One region of the Bacillus sp. F9_6S_D1_P_5 genome, then DNA from elsewhere that is predicted to be linked to it. Evidence: riboswitches for the same ligand, from Rfam matches in the RefSeq annotation. Region 1 holds a riboswitch; the other holds the start of a gene.
What was found. A riboswitch is a leader RNA that binds a small molecule or an ion and turns the genes downstream of it on or off. The one in region 1 is predicted to bind lysine.
Positions count from the first base shown of each region.

Region 1 (8,198 bases):
AATCTCATCACATTTTTCCACCTTCCAAAGTTTTTTATCGGAACTAAACAAGGGAAAATAAACAAAAAAAAGCATACCGCCGCTTGACGATATGCACAGGAATGCATAAAAAGCGTACGTTACGATATACGCAACGTACGCTTTTTATAAGACAAAGATGCCCTATATATCCGTACGGGTTGCGTAATGATATGAATGTTTTCTGCCATTTAACAGAGCTAAGCCCATTACATTTACGATTACAATCATTACGCACACCCCCTTCATTTATTTTCCATTTATAATCTTACAACTTTATTGAGTATTCTGTCAATTGTTTTTTTACACACCGAATAAAAATATGTGCTACATCATTTTGAAATAAGAGAATGTTCTGTAAGAAAGGGCATACAAAATAAAAAAAGAATAAGAAATCGTTTTCACAAACATTTCATTTGAAAAATGTTATCAAACCCCCTACAATCACCTTATACTCACTCTTACAAGTTGCTATTTTAGGAGGACTAATCATGACAACTAGCAATACGTACAAATTTTATTTAAACGGAGAATGGAGAGAAAGCTCTTCAGGAGAAACAATCGAAATTCCATCTCCATACTTACACGAAGTAATTGGACAAGTACAAGCAATTACTCGCGGAGAAGTAGATGAAGCAATTGCATCTGCAAAAGAAGCTCAAAAATCATGGGCTGAAGCTTCTCTACAAGATCGCGCAAAATATTTATATAAATGGGCTGATGAGCTCGTAAATATGCAAGATGAAATTGCCGATATCATTATGAAAGAAGTCGGTAAAGGATATAAAGATGCGAAGAAAGAAGTTGTTCGTACAGCTGATTTCATTCGTTACACAATTGAAGAAGCTCTTCATATGCATGGAGAAAGCATGATGGGCGATAGCTTCCCTGGCGGAACGAAATCGAAACTTGCGATCATCCAACGCGCACCACTTGGTGTTGTATTGGCAATCGCACCATTTAACTACCCAGTAAACTTATCTGCTGCAAAACTTGCACCAGCATTAATTATGGGTAACGCTGTTATTTTCAAACCAGCAACTCAAGGTGCAATTAGTGGTATTAAAATGGTGGAAGCACTTCATAAAGCCGGTCTTCCAAAAGGTCTTGTAAACGTAGCGACAGGACGCGGTTCTGTAATTGGTGACTACTTAGTAGAGCACGAAGGCATCAATATGGTATCGTTCACAGGCGGTACAAACACAGGTAAACATTTAGCGAAAAAAGCTGCAATGATTCCACTTGTATTAGAACTTGGTGGTAAAGACCCTGGTATCGTTCGTGAAGATGCTGACTTACAAGATGCTGCAAACCATATCGTAAGCGGTGCATTCTCTTACTCTGGTCAACGTTGTACAGCTATTAAACGTGTACTTGTACACGAAAACGTAGCAGACGAGCTTGTTAGCTTATTAAAAGCGCAAGTAGCTGAACTATCAGTTGGATCTCCAGAACAAGACAGCACAATCGTTCCATTAATCGACGACAAGTCTGCTGACTTCGTTCAAGGTTTAGTTGACGATGCTGTTGAAAAAGGTGCTACAATCGTTATCGGTAACAAACGTGAGCGTAACTTAATTTACCCAACATTAATCGACCACGTAACAGAAGAAATGAAAGTTGCTTGGGAAGAGCCATTCGGCCCAATCCTTCCAATCATCCGTGTTTCTTCAGATGAGCAAGCAATTGAGATTGCTAACAAATCAGAGTTCGGCTTACAAGCAAGTGTCTTCACAAAAGACATTAACAAAGCATTTGCAATTGCTAACAAAATCGAAACTGGTTCTGTTCAAATTAACGGACGCACAGAGCGCGGCCCTGACCACTTCCCATTCATCGGTGTAAAAGGTTCAGGTATGGGCGCACAAGGTATTCGTAAGAGCCTTGAGTCTATGACACGTGAAAAAGTAACTGTATTAAACTTAGTTTAATCTTATATGTAGAAGCTGATCTAGTTTTAGATCAGCTTCTTTTTAAATACATGCTTCCAAAAATAATGGCGTATTTATTTCAAGTTCCGATTTGGTTTTCCAAATCGAACTAAAACATGCCATAATAACTTTAATTCCTGAAGCACCTCTTCATATGTTCCGCGATCACTCCACGATAGTGGATTACTTTTCAAATCCACTACAGCAGAACCAATTATATGTGCATCAATACAATTATTTCGTGCAATACGTCTTGCCAAAGATGGCATTTTTGAACCTCTAAAATCCACCGGAACTTCATCTACCATAAGTACAAAACCTTTGTGCCAATACAAATCAATAGAATACTTCAAACAAATTTCTTCTAAATTTCTACCTACATTCGTCCCCTTAAATGAAGGATCTACAACAAGCACTTCTACGTCTTCTTTAAGAGAAATATTTCCATGAATCTGTGCTTCAATATAATGATTAAGATTACGGGCTGACTCTTTGTTTACGAAATCTATAAACGGCCTTTCCAGGTTAGCTAGTAAATGATGAATGAATCTTGTTGGAGTCAAATTCCCTTCACCAATTGCAAAATCTCTTACGAATGTCTCTTCCAAAAGAGCAGCTAAAATCATGTCAAACTCTTCATAAGTACCCTTTTCTTTTGGATCTTGATGCGAATCTAAATACGTATATGTAGAGCGATAAGAAACTTTTGGAGATAAGAGAAAATAACATGATCCAAAGCGCGGGGCAGGCCCATCTGGATGTAACATTAAATTTAGCGCCCCATATTTGGGCCGTTCATTATTCGTTACGCCTTCCAATTGATATGCGCCTCCAAATATTCTCTGTTCCCAAAGGTCACGTTCACCACCCGGATAAGCAGACACACTTCCATTAGATAGCAATGTTTCAAACTGACTTTTATATATTCCTTGCTCAAACAGTGCTTCAGCAATATTTTTCATGTTCGAATCTAATCTATCTGGATGAAAGTGTAAAGCAATCCTCGCATTTGATTTTAAATGAACGACAGCTTCTTCAAACATTTCATCTGTAATATTAGACATTTTAAGTATATGATTAATTGTTGCTTTAGCCTCACGTTTTTCGTTCTCTGCATATTTTGAAATATACTGTAAAGCAAATAATTGAGATCTTGATAATTCCATAATCAAACCTCTCCTTTCATTAAAATGACCTTAATCATTTCAATGAAAAGCTTATTCTTTCCTTCTTATGAAACAAAGCCTGTTAAAAAAACCGATGCTTCGGATTAAGATTTTCAGACAAAATTCTTTGTGCTTCACTCTGTCGCTATTTCTTCTGCATAACGAATAAACGCTATAGCCCTTCCTAACCCCTTTTTAATCACAAACTCTTCTCTATAATCTGATTATTAATATATCCATTGACGTATAAAAATTCATTTGTTACTCTTAAAGACGTTAATTTAATATTTAAATCCTCATTCGTATCTCGGTGAGGTAGAGGTTGCAGTCATTAAGAGTATCATTTCAGGAGATGTAGTGGCATTGATGAAGGAATGAGAAAGGAATGATTGCCGAAGTAAGTCGTGTCCACCATGCACACTTGCTGGGTCTGCATTTAATAAGTGCAGAACTGTCACAAACGAAACGTTTCGTTTGTGGAGAGCTATCGAGAGGTATGTCGTGGGTTTCTTATAAGATAGAAAGCATGTAGCGGCAAATTACGTGCTTTTTTTGTTTTGTTTGGGACTTCTCTTCTCTACTAAGAAGACATACATATCTCCTCGCTTGACTTGGTTATACTAACTTTGGAGGTATTTTCTATGCAACAAAAAAAATGGGGCTTTTGGGTACTAACAGCTTTCGTTGTCGGTAACATGGTTGGCGCTGGTATTTTCATGGTGCCAAGTACGTTAGCACAAACAGCAAGTCCTCTCGGTGTCACTTTAGCTTGGTTAACAACAGGGTTTGGTGTTTTAATGCTAGCTCTTGTTTTCGGTAATTTAGCAATTCGTCGTCCTGATTTAACGACAGGACCACAAAGTCATGCATATGCTTTATTCTCAACACCAAAAAAGAAAAAAATGGCTGGTTTCAGTATGGTATGGGGATATTGGGTTGCAAACTGGGCAAGTAACGTTGCCATCATTACATCTTTCGCGGGATATTTATCACTCTTCTTCCCGATTATGAAAGATACACGACTACTATTTTCAATCGGTTCTTTTAACATAGAAGTCGGAAAACTAATTACATTTACGATTTGTTCCATCTTACTTTGGGGAACTCACATTATATTAACGAACGGTGTAAGCGGAGCTGGAAAGCTAAACTTCTTAGCAACAACAACGAAAGTAACTGGATTCCTTTTATTCATCGTCGTTACGTTATTTGCATTCGAAGCTTCTAAGTTTGGACAATGGTACACACCGATGATCGATAAATCAGGTGCATCACACGGCCTACTTTCACAAGTAAACTTAGCTGCTCTTACAACGCTTTGGGCATTTATCGGAATTGAATCAGCGGTTCTTTTATCAAACCGTGCTGTTTCTCCAAAAACGGTAAAACGTGCAACAGTTGCGGGATTACTTATTACAGTTGCGATTTACTTAGGAATTACAATTTTAACAATGGGTGTACTTCACGTTGATAAATTACAAGCTTCTGAACGTCCATTAGCAGACGCACTAAACGCTGCAATGGGTCATGGCGGCGGGAAACTGATGGCATTACTTGCTCTTACTTCCCTATTCGGTTCTATCTTAGGTTGGATTTTATTAAGCTCAGAAGTACCATATCAAGCAGCAAAAGAAGGTTTCTTCCCTTCCTTCTTCACGAAAACGAATAAAAAAGGAAGTCCGATTTACTCATTACGGTTAACAAACATTATGTCGCAAGTTTTCTTATTCTCAACATTATCAGGAACAATTGCGGAAGCTTATACATTCGTTATTACCGTATCAACATTGGCCTACCTCATTCCATATCTCGTTTCACCAATCTTCCAGTTAAAACTAGTCGCAACTGGTGAAACATATAAAAATGAAATGCGGGCAAGAATTACAGATGGTATAGTCGCAGTAATCGCACTTTGCTACGCACTATGGGTTATTAAAACGGGTGCAGCCGATATAAAAACATTCCTTCTCGGAATCGGTTTATTCGTAATCGGCTTTGCATTCTATCCATTAATGAATCGTGATCAGAAAAAAAATAACGAAAAGAAAAACGGGCAAGTTGCATAACGCAATTTGCTCGTTTTTTCTTTTGTAAAACATATATAATAGAACAAAGAGGTGAAAAACATGTCAATCGAATCGCTATGGAGCAGTCGCTTCCAACAACATATGCAAAATATCATTACATACTTTGCACGTATGATTAACGGTTTACTATATAGCTTTATCTTTATTTCATGCGTTGGTGCATACTACTATGCTCAGTTTCTAAAAGCATCTCCTTCTAAAGGAATATCTTTACTACTTATCACAATTGTACTTACATTCATTATAACGAGATGCCCTATCCGTACATTTATTCAAAAACCTGATGCTGTCTATTTGCTTGCATTAGAAGAGAAACTAACATCGTATTTTAAAAAATCTCTTCTATATAATTTCATCATGCAGCTTTTCCCATTATTATTTACGTTCTTGATTCTTGTTCCACTTGCCATGCAATCATTACAAGTAACGGTACCTTTCTTATGTACAATCTTTATCGTTTTAATGATTACGAAAGCTTGGAACATGTACATACATTGGATGTGGCGTGATAGCCATGAAAAAAACATATGGTTCATTATTCGTATTGCTTGTAACGCACTCATTATTTACATGCTATTTTACTCGGCACATGTTCTCATATTAGGCGGATTGCTCTTACTACTTGCTTTCCTGCTTTTATATACGAAAAAGCAGCCAACAAAACGAATACCGTGGGATTACATAATCGAACAAGAAGAAAAAATGAACGTTCGTTTTTATCAATTTGCTAGCATTTTTACCGATGTTCCGCAACTGAATAAGCAAGTAAATAAAAGAAAATGGCTTACAAATTGGATTGAACCTTTATTACATAAAAAGCAAGCAACTTTCTTCTATTTACATACACTCGCATTTTTACGCGGGAATGATTATTTCGGTATATATATTCGCTTAGGATTGATCGGTGCCTTCGCCTTATATTTTATACCAAACATATACGTAAAAGGCGCTATCGCATATATCGTCCTATATATGATTTCTATGCAAATGCGTTCCCTGTGGAAATATTTTTCGGGAAATATTATTGTAGCATTATATCCAATTCATACTGAAAAACGAATGAACCAATTTCTTCACTTAATCTTTATATTACTAAGCATTCAACTCATTGTATTTTCAATTGTTATACTCATTGCTACAGGACAATTTTTACATAGCCTTATCATTATGATTATCGGATTAATCTGGATCAAATTTATTATCGTGCCAAAAACGAAGCAACGCATTTCTTCGTTTTAACGAAAAGAAGTATCTTAAAAGCCAAGGAGAAAATAAATTATCTCCTTGGCTTTTTTATTTTTCTTCCTCAAACAAGAATCACTGAAACAACCGATATTTTATGCTTTTTACATACAAAAATGATAATACATGTTTACGCCCTAATAAAAAGGGTATGTATTAAATTAACAGGGCAAAGGAGGTGCCTATATTGTGAATAAGAAAATGGAGCAATTGGAACATCACGTTACAGATAATCAATGCAAACATGCTTTAACAACAAACCAAGGAGTAAAAATAACAGAGGATGAATTTTCTTTAAAGATGGGCTTAAGAGGCCCTACCTTAATGGAGGATTTCCACTTTCGCGAGAAAATGACCCACTTTGATCATGAACGAATTCCTGAAAGAATTGTTCATGCGCGCGGAGTTGGAGCACATGGTCATTTTCAGCTTTATGAATCTTTAGAGGCATATACAAAAGCAGATTTTCTTACTAACCCTTCAAAAAAAACACCTGTATTTGTACGGTTCTCGACCGTTCAAGGCTCTAAAGGATCCAATGACACAGTAAGAGATGTGCGCGGATTTGCCACAAAATTTTATACAGATGAAGGTAACTATGATTTAGTAGGTAATAATATGCCAGTATTCTTTATCCAAGATGCTATTAAATTTCCTGATTTTGTACATGCAGTTAAACCCGAGCCACATAATGATATTCCTCAGGGAGCTAGTGCTCATGATACATTTTGGGATTTTGTTACGCATAATCCCGAGTCTACTCATATGGTTATGTGGCAGATGAGTGATCGCGCAATTCCGCGTAGTTTACGAATGATGGAAGGCTTTGGAGTCCATACATTTCGACTTATTAATAAAGAAGGAAAAGCCCACTTCGTAAAATTTCACTGGAAACCTACCCTCGGGGTTCATTCATTAGTATGGGATGAAGCTCAAAGGATTGCTGGGAAAAATCCTGATTTCCATCGTCAAGATTTATACGAAGCAATTGAAAAAGGCGATTATCCGGAATGGGAGCTTGGATTACAGTTAATTCCGGAAGAAGATGAGCATGCATTTGATTTTGATATTTTAGATCCAACAAAACTATGGCCTGAAGAAGAAGTTCCTGTAAAACTAGTTGGTAAAATGACACTGAACAAAAATGTTGATAACTTTTTTGCTGAAACGGAACAGGTAGCTTTTCACCCTGGCCATGTCGTACCAGGTATTGATTTTTCAAATGATCCTCTTCTGCAAGGAAGATTGTTCTCCTATACAGATACACAATTATCTCGTTTAGGAGGCCCTAATTTCCACCAAATTCCTATTAATCAGCCTGTATGTCCTTTTCATAATAATCAACGTGATGGCATGCATCAAATGCAGATTCATCGCGGTCAAACAAGCTATCATCCTAATGGCTTAAATAATAATCAACCAGCAACCGTCCAAGCCGAACAGGGCGGATATGAGCATTATCAAGAAAAGATTGATGGACATAAAATTAGAGGGCGCAGTAAAAGCTTCCTTAACTTTTATTCTCAAGCTAAACTTTTCTACAATAGTATGAATCCTATTGAAAAGCAGCACATAAAAGACGCATTTTGCTTTGAAGTTGGGAAGTGCAAATCAGACATGGTGAAGGCAAATGTAATTGCTCTTTTAAACCACGTCGATCGTCAATTAGCAAAGGAAGTCGCTAACATGATTGGAGCCCCTTTGCCTAAAGAAAATCACGAAATAAAATCGGATGCAAAATCACCTGCACTCAG
Region 1 is NZ_JBTREW010000013.1:108,327-116,524, reverse strand. It holds gene gapN (NADP-dependent glyceraldehyde-3-phosphate dehydrogenase) at 510-1,949, shown strand; gene ACUXEY_RS17480 (DUF3626 domain-containing protein) at 2,024-3,115, opposite strand; lysine riboswitch at 3,424-3,610, shown strand; gene ACUXEY_RS17475 (amino acid permease) at 3,757-5,181, shown strand; gene ACUXEY_RS17470 (ABC transporter permease) at 5,242-6,441, shown strand; gene ACUXEY_RS17465 (catalase) at 6,634-8,198, shown strand, end outside.

Region 2 (8,198 bases), on a different contig from region 1:
CTGGTGAAGGTTTATATACAAACATGAACGCGATTCGTCGTGATGAAGAACTTGATGCAACACATTCTATTTACGTTGACCAGTGGGATTGGGAAAAAATCGTTCAAAAAGAATGGCGTACTGTAGATTACTTACAAAAAACAGTACAAATAATTTATGGAATATTCAAAGATTTAGAAGACCACTTATTTGAAAAATATCCGTTCTTAGGAAAGTATTTACCAGAAGAAATTGTTTTCATCACTTCCCAAGAACTAGAAGATAAATATCCAGAATTAACACCGAAAGATCGTGAACATGCAATTGCGAAAGAGCACGGTGCAGTCTTCATTATCGGAATTGGTGATGCACTTCGTTCAGGTGAAAAGCATGATGGGCGCGCAGCTGATTATGATGATTGGAAATTAAACGGTGACATTTTATTCTGGCACCCAGTATTACAATCTTCATTCGAATTATCATCAATGGGAATTCGTGTTGATAGTAAATCACTTGATAAGCAGTTAACGAAAACAGGTGAAGACTTCAAACGTGAGTATGATTTCCATAAAGGTATTTTAGAAGACGTACTACCATTAACAATTGGCGGTGGTATTGGACAATCAAGAATGTGCATGTACTTCTTACGTAAAGCACATATCGGTGAAGTTCAATCTTCTGTATGGCCTGACGATTTACGTGAAGCTTGCAAGAAAGAAAACATTCATCTGTTTTAATAGAAGGGAGAGGATAACTTCAAGAGTTATCCTCTTTTTTTATTGTGTAAACGAATGGTTTACAGTGAGTTTTACTAATGGTTTCTTTCTTTTTCGGACCCTTTTATGTAATAATTTGTTAAAGGAGGGGACGTTATGAGCTTAGGACAACAACTTAAAAGATTACGAGAGTCACAAGAGTTTTCACAGGAAGATGTTGCTAAAAAGATTGGTATAACGAGGCAAGCAGTGTATAAAGTGAAACTTTAATCAGTGGGCGATTTATCCTACTGATTATTAGTTGAACCAATCGGGCTTTTATAGGCAGTTAATCGCATCTGGCTGCCTTGATTGTGCTTAAAAGCTTTGATGAGATTTATTGCCTGTTAAAGCGGGGTAAGTGGGAAAATGATAAAAGTTGCCCTGATATTGAAAACTTGATTTTATTGAGCGAAATGTATAATGTTACGCTCGATGAGTTAGTAAAAGGGAGCCGAAATTTAAAAGGGAAAATACATATTGATGAAGATGGGGATTTTGAGAAAGAGAATGAGTTTGGTTTTTATATTGGATGTGGTTTGTTAATTATGAGTGCTTTCATTGATTATGAAAAAATACAGGTAGTTGTATTAGGAGTTGCACTATTCATGATGGTTTTTTACTCTGACGTAAAGAAAGTGATTTTGAATGAGTTCAGATCGTTTTTTAAAAGAAAAGATATGTATGATAAGAAGTGAGAAGGGTCGGTTATATTTCCTAGGAAAGAGTATAACAAGCAATTGAATTGTTTTATAATAATTTTGAGATATTGATAGTATGTTAAAAAGTCCAAACAAGCATAACCCCGTTCTAAAGCTAGGACGGGGTTGAACATCTAAGCTTTATTAAGAAAGAATTTCTTTCAAATATTTTTACTTCAGTAAAACATTACTTATTTGTTACCGAGTTCTTCCGCTAAACCGATTAAAATTCCTTCGGTTCCGCGAATGTAGCAGAGTCGATATGAGTCCTCGTACTGAACTATTTCACCAACGAGCTGAGCACCATGCTTAGTCAGTCTCGATACCATTTCATCAATGTCCTCAACGGTGAACATGACGCGTAAATAACCGAGGGAATTTACAGGAGCTGTCCGATGATCTGCAATAGTAGGTGGTGTGAGAAATCGTGAAAGTTCAATTCGGCTATGGCCATCTGGGGTTACCATCATAGCAATTTCTACGCACTGAGAACCGAGTCCTGTTACGCGACCAGCCCATTCACCTTCGACAGTAGCTCGCCCTTCGAGTTTTAATCCAATCTCCTCGAAGAAAGAGATTGCGTTATCAAGTGATTCTACAACGATGCTGACATTGTCCATTCTTAGTAATCTGTTGCTTGCCATAGTCTGTATCTCCTTATATGTATAAATTTATTATCTAACTATCTTTGTAATTATACAAAATTCCGTCTAAACAAAAAACACCTTGTCACAGTGTATGAAAATGTGAAAAGGTGTTTTCGGGTATAGCATATAATATCTTGTTAACGAACAAGACGTCGTAAACCCTCTATGATATAAATATGCGCGAACTTATTATGTTCAAGTAGTTTCAAGAATTTGATACTGTAATTGCTATTCACTAAAAGAACTTCGACTTTCCAACAAAATAGTCCTACCCTGTTTCTATTTATATAGGAAGAAAATAGATTCATATAATTTGTTTTAAGTTTTACTAGTGGAAATTAACTCATCTGCACTAAAGGCTCAATTTTCGCCATAAATGATTGATGCAGCGCTTCAACACCTGTTACTAAATGAAGACGGTCAATAACGACAGACACTTTAATTTCTGATGTACTTACCATTTTAATATGAATATTTTCTTCTTTTAAAGTAGTGAACATATTCGCAGCAACACCAGGATTAGAGACCATACCAGATCCTACAATTGATACTTTTGCTAAATGATTTTCATATTCTACAGATTCATAGTGAAGTGTTTCTTGATTTTGTTCTAATACCTCTAATGTTTCTTTTAAATCATTAGAATGGATTGAGAAGGAGAGATGAACAGTTCCTTCATTTGTAATACTTTGAATGATGATGTCTACATTAATATGTGCCGCTGCTAATGTAGAGAAAACTGTTGAAAGTGCACCTTGTTCCAATCCTTTCATTGTGACGCGTGTAATATTATCTTCAAATGCAATACCTTTAACGATTGATTGTTGTTCCATGTTACATTCTCCTTTTACAATTGTTCCGTTTTCTTGTTCCATACTTGAGCGAACTTCTAAAATGACATTATGATTTTTAGCAAACTCAACAGCACGCGGGTGTAATACACCAGCACCGAGGTTTGCAAGTTCTAACATTTCGTCATAAGAAATTGCATCTAATTTATAAGCATCTTTTACAACTCGTGGATCTGTCGTATATACGCCGGTCACATCTGTGTAAATATCACATTTTTTTGCTTTCAGTGCAGCAGCTAATGCAACAGCAGTCGTATCAGAACCACCGCGTCCAAGCGTTGTAATTTCATGATTTTCACTCATTCCTTGGAATCCAGCTACAATAACGATCGTACCTTCAGTAAGATAAGATTGAATTCGATCTGTCTGAATATCAGTAATCCGTGCACTACTATGTACAGATTCTGTTGTAATACCAGCTTGCCATCCTGTTAATGAAATTGCGTTATAACCTTTTGCTTGTAGTGCCATCGTTAATAATGAAATAGTCACTTGCTCTCCTGTTGATAGAAGCATATCCATTTCGCGTTTACTTGGATTTTCTGTAATAGCGTTAGCAAGTGCGACAAGTTCATCTGTACTTTTTCCCATTGCTGAAACGACAGAGACGATACTATGTCCTCGTTCATATTCTTCAATAATTAAATTTGCTACATGTTGAATACGCTCAACACTTCCAACAGAAGTGCCACCAAATTTTTGTACAATCGTTTCCATTACGAATTCCTTCTTTCATCCATTTTTAAGAATAGATCAGGACATATATTAATCCCAATATTCCTGTAGTTACCAGAGAAAAACAAAAAACACCATCTCAAATAAGTGAGGATGGTGCTGTTACAGGAAAAGGGAAACAGAAAACGGAGCTAATAAAAAAACCGCCAAAAAAGGAATATCATAAAAATGATATCTCTTTTTTGTAGATAGCTCTTCATACGTACACGTCTGTACATATGACAGTTCTGTTTCTATTCGAAAACAGCCCCAATCGATAAATGCAGAGAAAATTATCGATTTCGGCAATACTTCCTTTCATCTAATTTCATAGACATCTCTGTGTCTCCATTAGAATACTCATAAGTATCGCAACCTCTATCTCACGTTTTAGGCGAGAGTGTTTGATTTATGAAGTTGTTGGTAACATTTGTTTTATAATAATTTAAATTTTTCGGGGAATCAAGTGTTTTGTATAAATTTTAAAAATTCTTTCTTTTATAAAGGGAGTTTGTGAAAAATGTAGCAAAATAAATTCATTGCATGTACATTAAAATTATAGTGCATTGGAGGTGGAAGAATGAAGAGGAAAAAGCCTATTTATGTTTCGGCAGAAATGAACACAACAATGGAGAAATTATGGGAATACACGCAAGAACCACGTATACATACAGAATGGGATGCCCGCTTTACTGAAATTTCGTATTTAGAGAAAAAAGAAGGAGAACCACAGAAGTTTTTATATAAAACAAAAATCGGATTTGGACTTGAAATAGCTGGTGAAGGGGAATCGATAGGTGAAATAAGAAAAGAAACGGGAGAACGTATTTCTTCTTTAAAATTTTGGACGGATAATAGATTATCTCTTATTCAAACAGGGCGTGGTTATTGGAAGTATACACCGCGTAAAGAACACATTCATTTTGAGACGCAATATGATTATGATACGAGGTTTGGTCGTATAGGGAATGTAATAGATTTCTATATATTTCGGCCGTTATTAGGCTGGGCGACTGCTTGGAGTTTTGATGCTTTAAAGTTATGGTTAGAAAAGGGACTCCATCCAAGGTTACTAATTAGAAGAACAATGACATATTGGCTCGTATGTTTTTTTATTGCTTTTGTATGGATGTATCAAGGGATAGTGCCGAAACTAGTGTTTACTCATTCAGAAGAAGTAAAAATGTTGTCTGTGATAATTGGTTCAACTGCGCATAGTATTTTTCTAGTTAAAATAATTGGATTACTAGAAATTATTTTTGGTGTCCTATGGCTGTTGCCATTTCAAAAACGAAAAGTATTTATCGTACATATTTTTATGTTAATAGCTTTAACGATAGCGGCAGGATTTACGAATGTCGCAAGCTTTACAGAGCCGTTTAATCCAATTACATTAAACGTTCTACTAATGGGGTTATCAATTGTCGGTTATATAAATAGTGCGAATTTGCCAAGTGCAAAAAATTGCAAGAGGAAAAGAAAGGAATAATGTATGGCTAATATGTATGAAAGACTATTAGGGGATTCTTATACAAAACTTCATCCGAAATTACAGAAACGCTATGAAATTACGGAAGAAAATAGCTTTACTGGAGAAGGAAATATGGATGAAATTTACGGAGGTTCTTTTTTCGTAAAATTGATATTAAAAATTGCATCGAAGTTTAGAATGTTTTTCTCTGAGCGGGGGAAGGAAGTGCCATTTACAATACATAATACCGCTGAGCGAGATGAAAATGGAAATGAATTTGTACGATGGAATCGTACTTTTTATTTTCAAAATAAAAAAAGATATTTTAACGCTGTTATGCAGTGGGATGAAGAGAATAATGAAATTGTGGATTATTTTGGTGAACCACACATACTTGTTTCTACTCTGAATTTTCATATTGATGAAGTGGGGGCAATGCATATTTCTTCAAAGAAACAATGGTTTTACATGTTTGGAAGAAAAGTCCCGTTGCCTAGATTCTTATATGGAGAGGCCGACATTGTAGAAAGTTATGATGAAACAAGGCAATGCTTTCGAATTCATGTACAAGTACGAAATCCGTTAATTGGTTCATTATTTTCATATAAGGGGACATTTGTGGAAAGGAAATAAATGATATGAAAAATATAATAGTTGGACTTGCTTGTTATATTATTTTTCTAATATGTGAGTGGTCAAATGTAAACCCAGTTGAAGCAATTATTTTATTATCTATTTTGTTATTTATACCGATGTCATTTTGCATCATTGATAAGAAAACAAGAAATGGATCATATATGTTTTTTTATAAATTTATATCGTTGTTATATCCAATCGCAGCAATTAGTGCAATGTTAGCTTTCGTAACAAACCACTATTTTTTTGCGTTACTTTGGTTTGTATATACAGGAATTGTTACATTATTTGGTGTGAGTAGATTACTAGAAAGAGGATGGAAACCGCTAGAAGAGACAGCTATCGATAGTGCGTTTATATATTTGTTTTTAGGTGGTTTTTGGTTTTTTGCTTCTGTATCAAAACTCTCCATTATGCACTTTAGTTCTGACATTGTTTTACTCACAGCTGCACATTTTCATTATTCGGCATTTCTATTGCCGTTATCAGCTGGTTTAATTGGGAGAAAAAGAGAAAAGAGAAGTAAAGTATATGATGCCATTATGTTTGTCATCGTCATTTCACCTATGTCAGTTGCGATCGGGATTACATACTCAAGGGTATTTGAATTTTTTGCTGTGTTGCTATATTTATGTGCGATTTATGTGTATGGTATTTATGTTTGGCGCACGAAATTTAATGCTATTAGTGCAAAGATTCTCCTGATCATATCGTCTAGCACACTCATGGTAACAATTATGTTTTCACTTATATATTCGTATGGGAATTTGAAACATGTAATGACGATTACAATTGCTCAAATGGTTTGGATTCACGGTGTTGTCAATGGAATTGGAGTAGCGTTACCAGCATTTGTCGGCTGGATGATTGAAAATAGTGCTCCAAATTATAAATATTACGGGAAGCCAATGAGCGGGTTAAGAGGAAATGCGACAGTTGGTGAAGCATTTTTACATAACAGAAATTTAATAGATAGTAAAGAATACAAAGGTTTAGTTGATAATATGAATGATTTTCATAGTGAGGCATTTGACGTGACGAAGATTCCTTTAAGTATTATTCGCTTTTATGAAAATACAAAAGAGTATGAGTTACAATCACATATTAAATGGACTCGCTGGTTCCGTCCGGTAGCATTTTGCTATGAGAAAATGAGTAAACGTATAGGGCAAATACATTTAGGAATGGGCGGCAAGTGGGAAATGATGCATGGCTCTATCATCGGGGTAATAGATGAGAAGGATGGGAGAGAGAATGTAAGGGCTTGGCTAAGAAAAAATGAAGCAGAAGAATCTATTTTTGTAGCTCTTTACTCAAAACATACATATGAGGACGAGACGTATATGAATATTGCATTACCTTTGCCATATTCGAATATGACAGGGATTTTGAAAGTATGTAATAAGAGTAATGATTTAATCATTACTAGTAAGCTGAGAAGAAATGGGAAGGGAGATGAGGGGATTTATTTACATACTCGTTTCTTTACAATACGTTTACCGTTAGCAGAGACTTTTATTATTAAAGAGAACACGGATCACATATTAGAAGCTAATCATAGAATGTGGATATTTGGAGTTAAGTTTTTAGAAATTGATTATAAGATTAAGAAAAAAGAGGAGAAGTAAGAAAAGCTTGGAGAGATTCCAAGCTTTTTTACGTATGCGTAATTGTCATAGCAACTTGTTTATCTAAGTCGCGGTCCCAAACACGTTGAATTTCAAACGTACCTTTTTCAAAAAATAATGGGAATCTCTCTTTAAACCAATTTTGCATAGGAAGATTTAATGCTGTATCGATTGGTACCCATAATAATTCGCCCTCTGGAGGATTCATAAGAAGTTCGCCTTCAAATGAGTCTGTCCAATAATTAAATACCATATATCGAACATTTTCTTTCGGATTTACGTATTCATCTAATCCCTTAAAAGTTAAATTTGAAACAAGTAATCCAGTTTCTTCTTTTACTTCTCGTTTAGCAGCTTGAACGATACTTTCTGGGAAATCTACTTTTCCGCCAGGAGCGATGTAGCCAGGGAAGCCTAGATGATCGGGGCGCTGTATTAGCAATACTTCGTTATTCCGCTGAATCATACACATCGTGTAAATACGGTGTTCTATATCTTTCCAATTGTTGCTCATACGAATCTCTCCCTTTTAAAACCTTATAGTTTTTAACTATAGTTATATATGACAAAAAATACAATAATAATACAAAATTATACAAATTACAATTGACTATTACTAATTTTCAGAACTATAATTAGTCTGTTACATAAATACATTGTACTTGAGAGGGGAATATATTCTATGAAAAATAGAATAATCGCAGCAGGATTAATTGCAGCTAGTATATTATCTTATTCATCTAGTAGTTTCGCACAAACAAAAACGTTTCCAGATGTCCAAGCAGGGCACTGGGCAGAAGATTCTATTAACTACTT
Region 2 is NZ_JBTREW010000007.1:41,259-49,456, forward strand. It holds gene asnA (aspartate--ammonia ligase) at 1-716, shown strand, start outside; gene ACUXEY_RS10430 (helix-turn-helix transcriptional regulator) at 852-965, shown strand; gene ACUXEY_RS10435 (helix-turn-helix domain-containing protein) at 1,049-1,432, shown strand; gene ACUXEY_RS10440 (VOC family protein) at 1,627-2,079, opposite strand; gene ACUXEY_RS10445 (aspartate kinase) at 2,421-3,650, opposite strand; lysine riboswitch at 3,850-4,036, opposite strand; gene ACUXEY_RS10450 (DoxX-like family protein) at 4,228-5,136, shown strand; gene ACUXEY_RS10455 (DUF4166 domain-containing protein) at 5,140-5,751, shown strand; gene ACUXEY_RS10460 (YndJ family protein) at 5,757-7,382, shown strand; gene ACUXEY_RS10465 (8-oxo-dGTP diphosphatase) at 7,411-7,896, opposite strand; gene ACUXEY_RS10470 (N-acetylmuramoyl-L-alanine amidase) at 8,065-8,198, shown strand, end outside.
Region 2: linked by a shared signal. The riboswitch ahead of ACUXEY_RS10445 (aspartate kinase) and the one ahead of ACUXEY_RS17475 (amino acid permease) in region 1 are both predicted to bind lysine.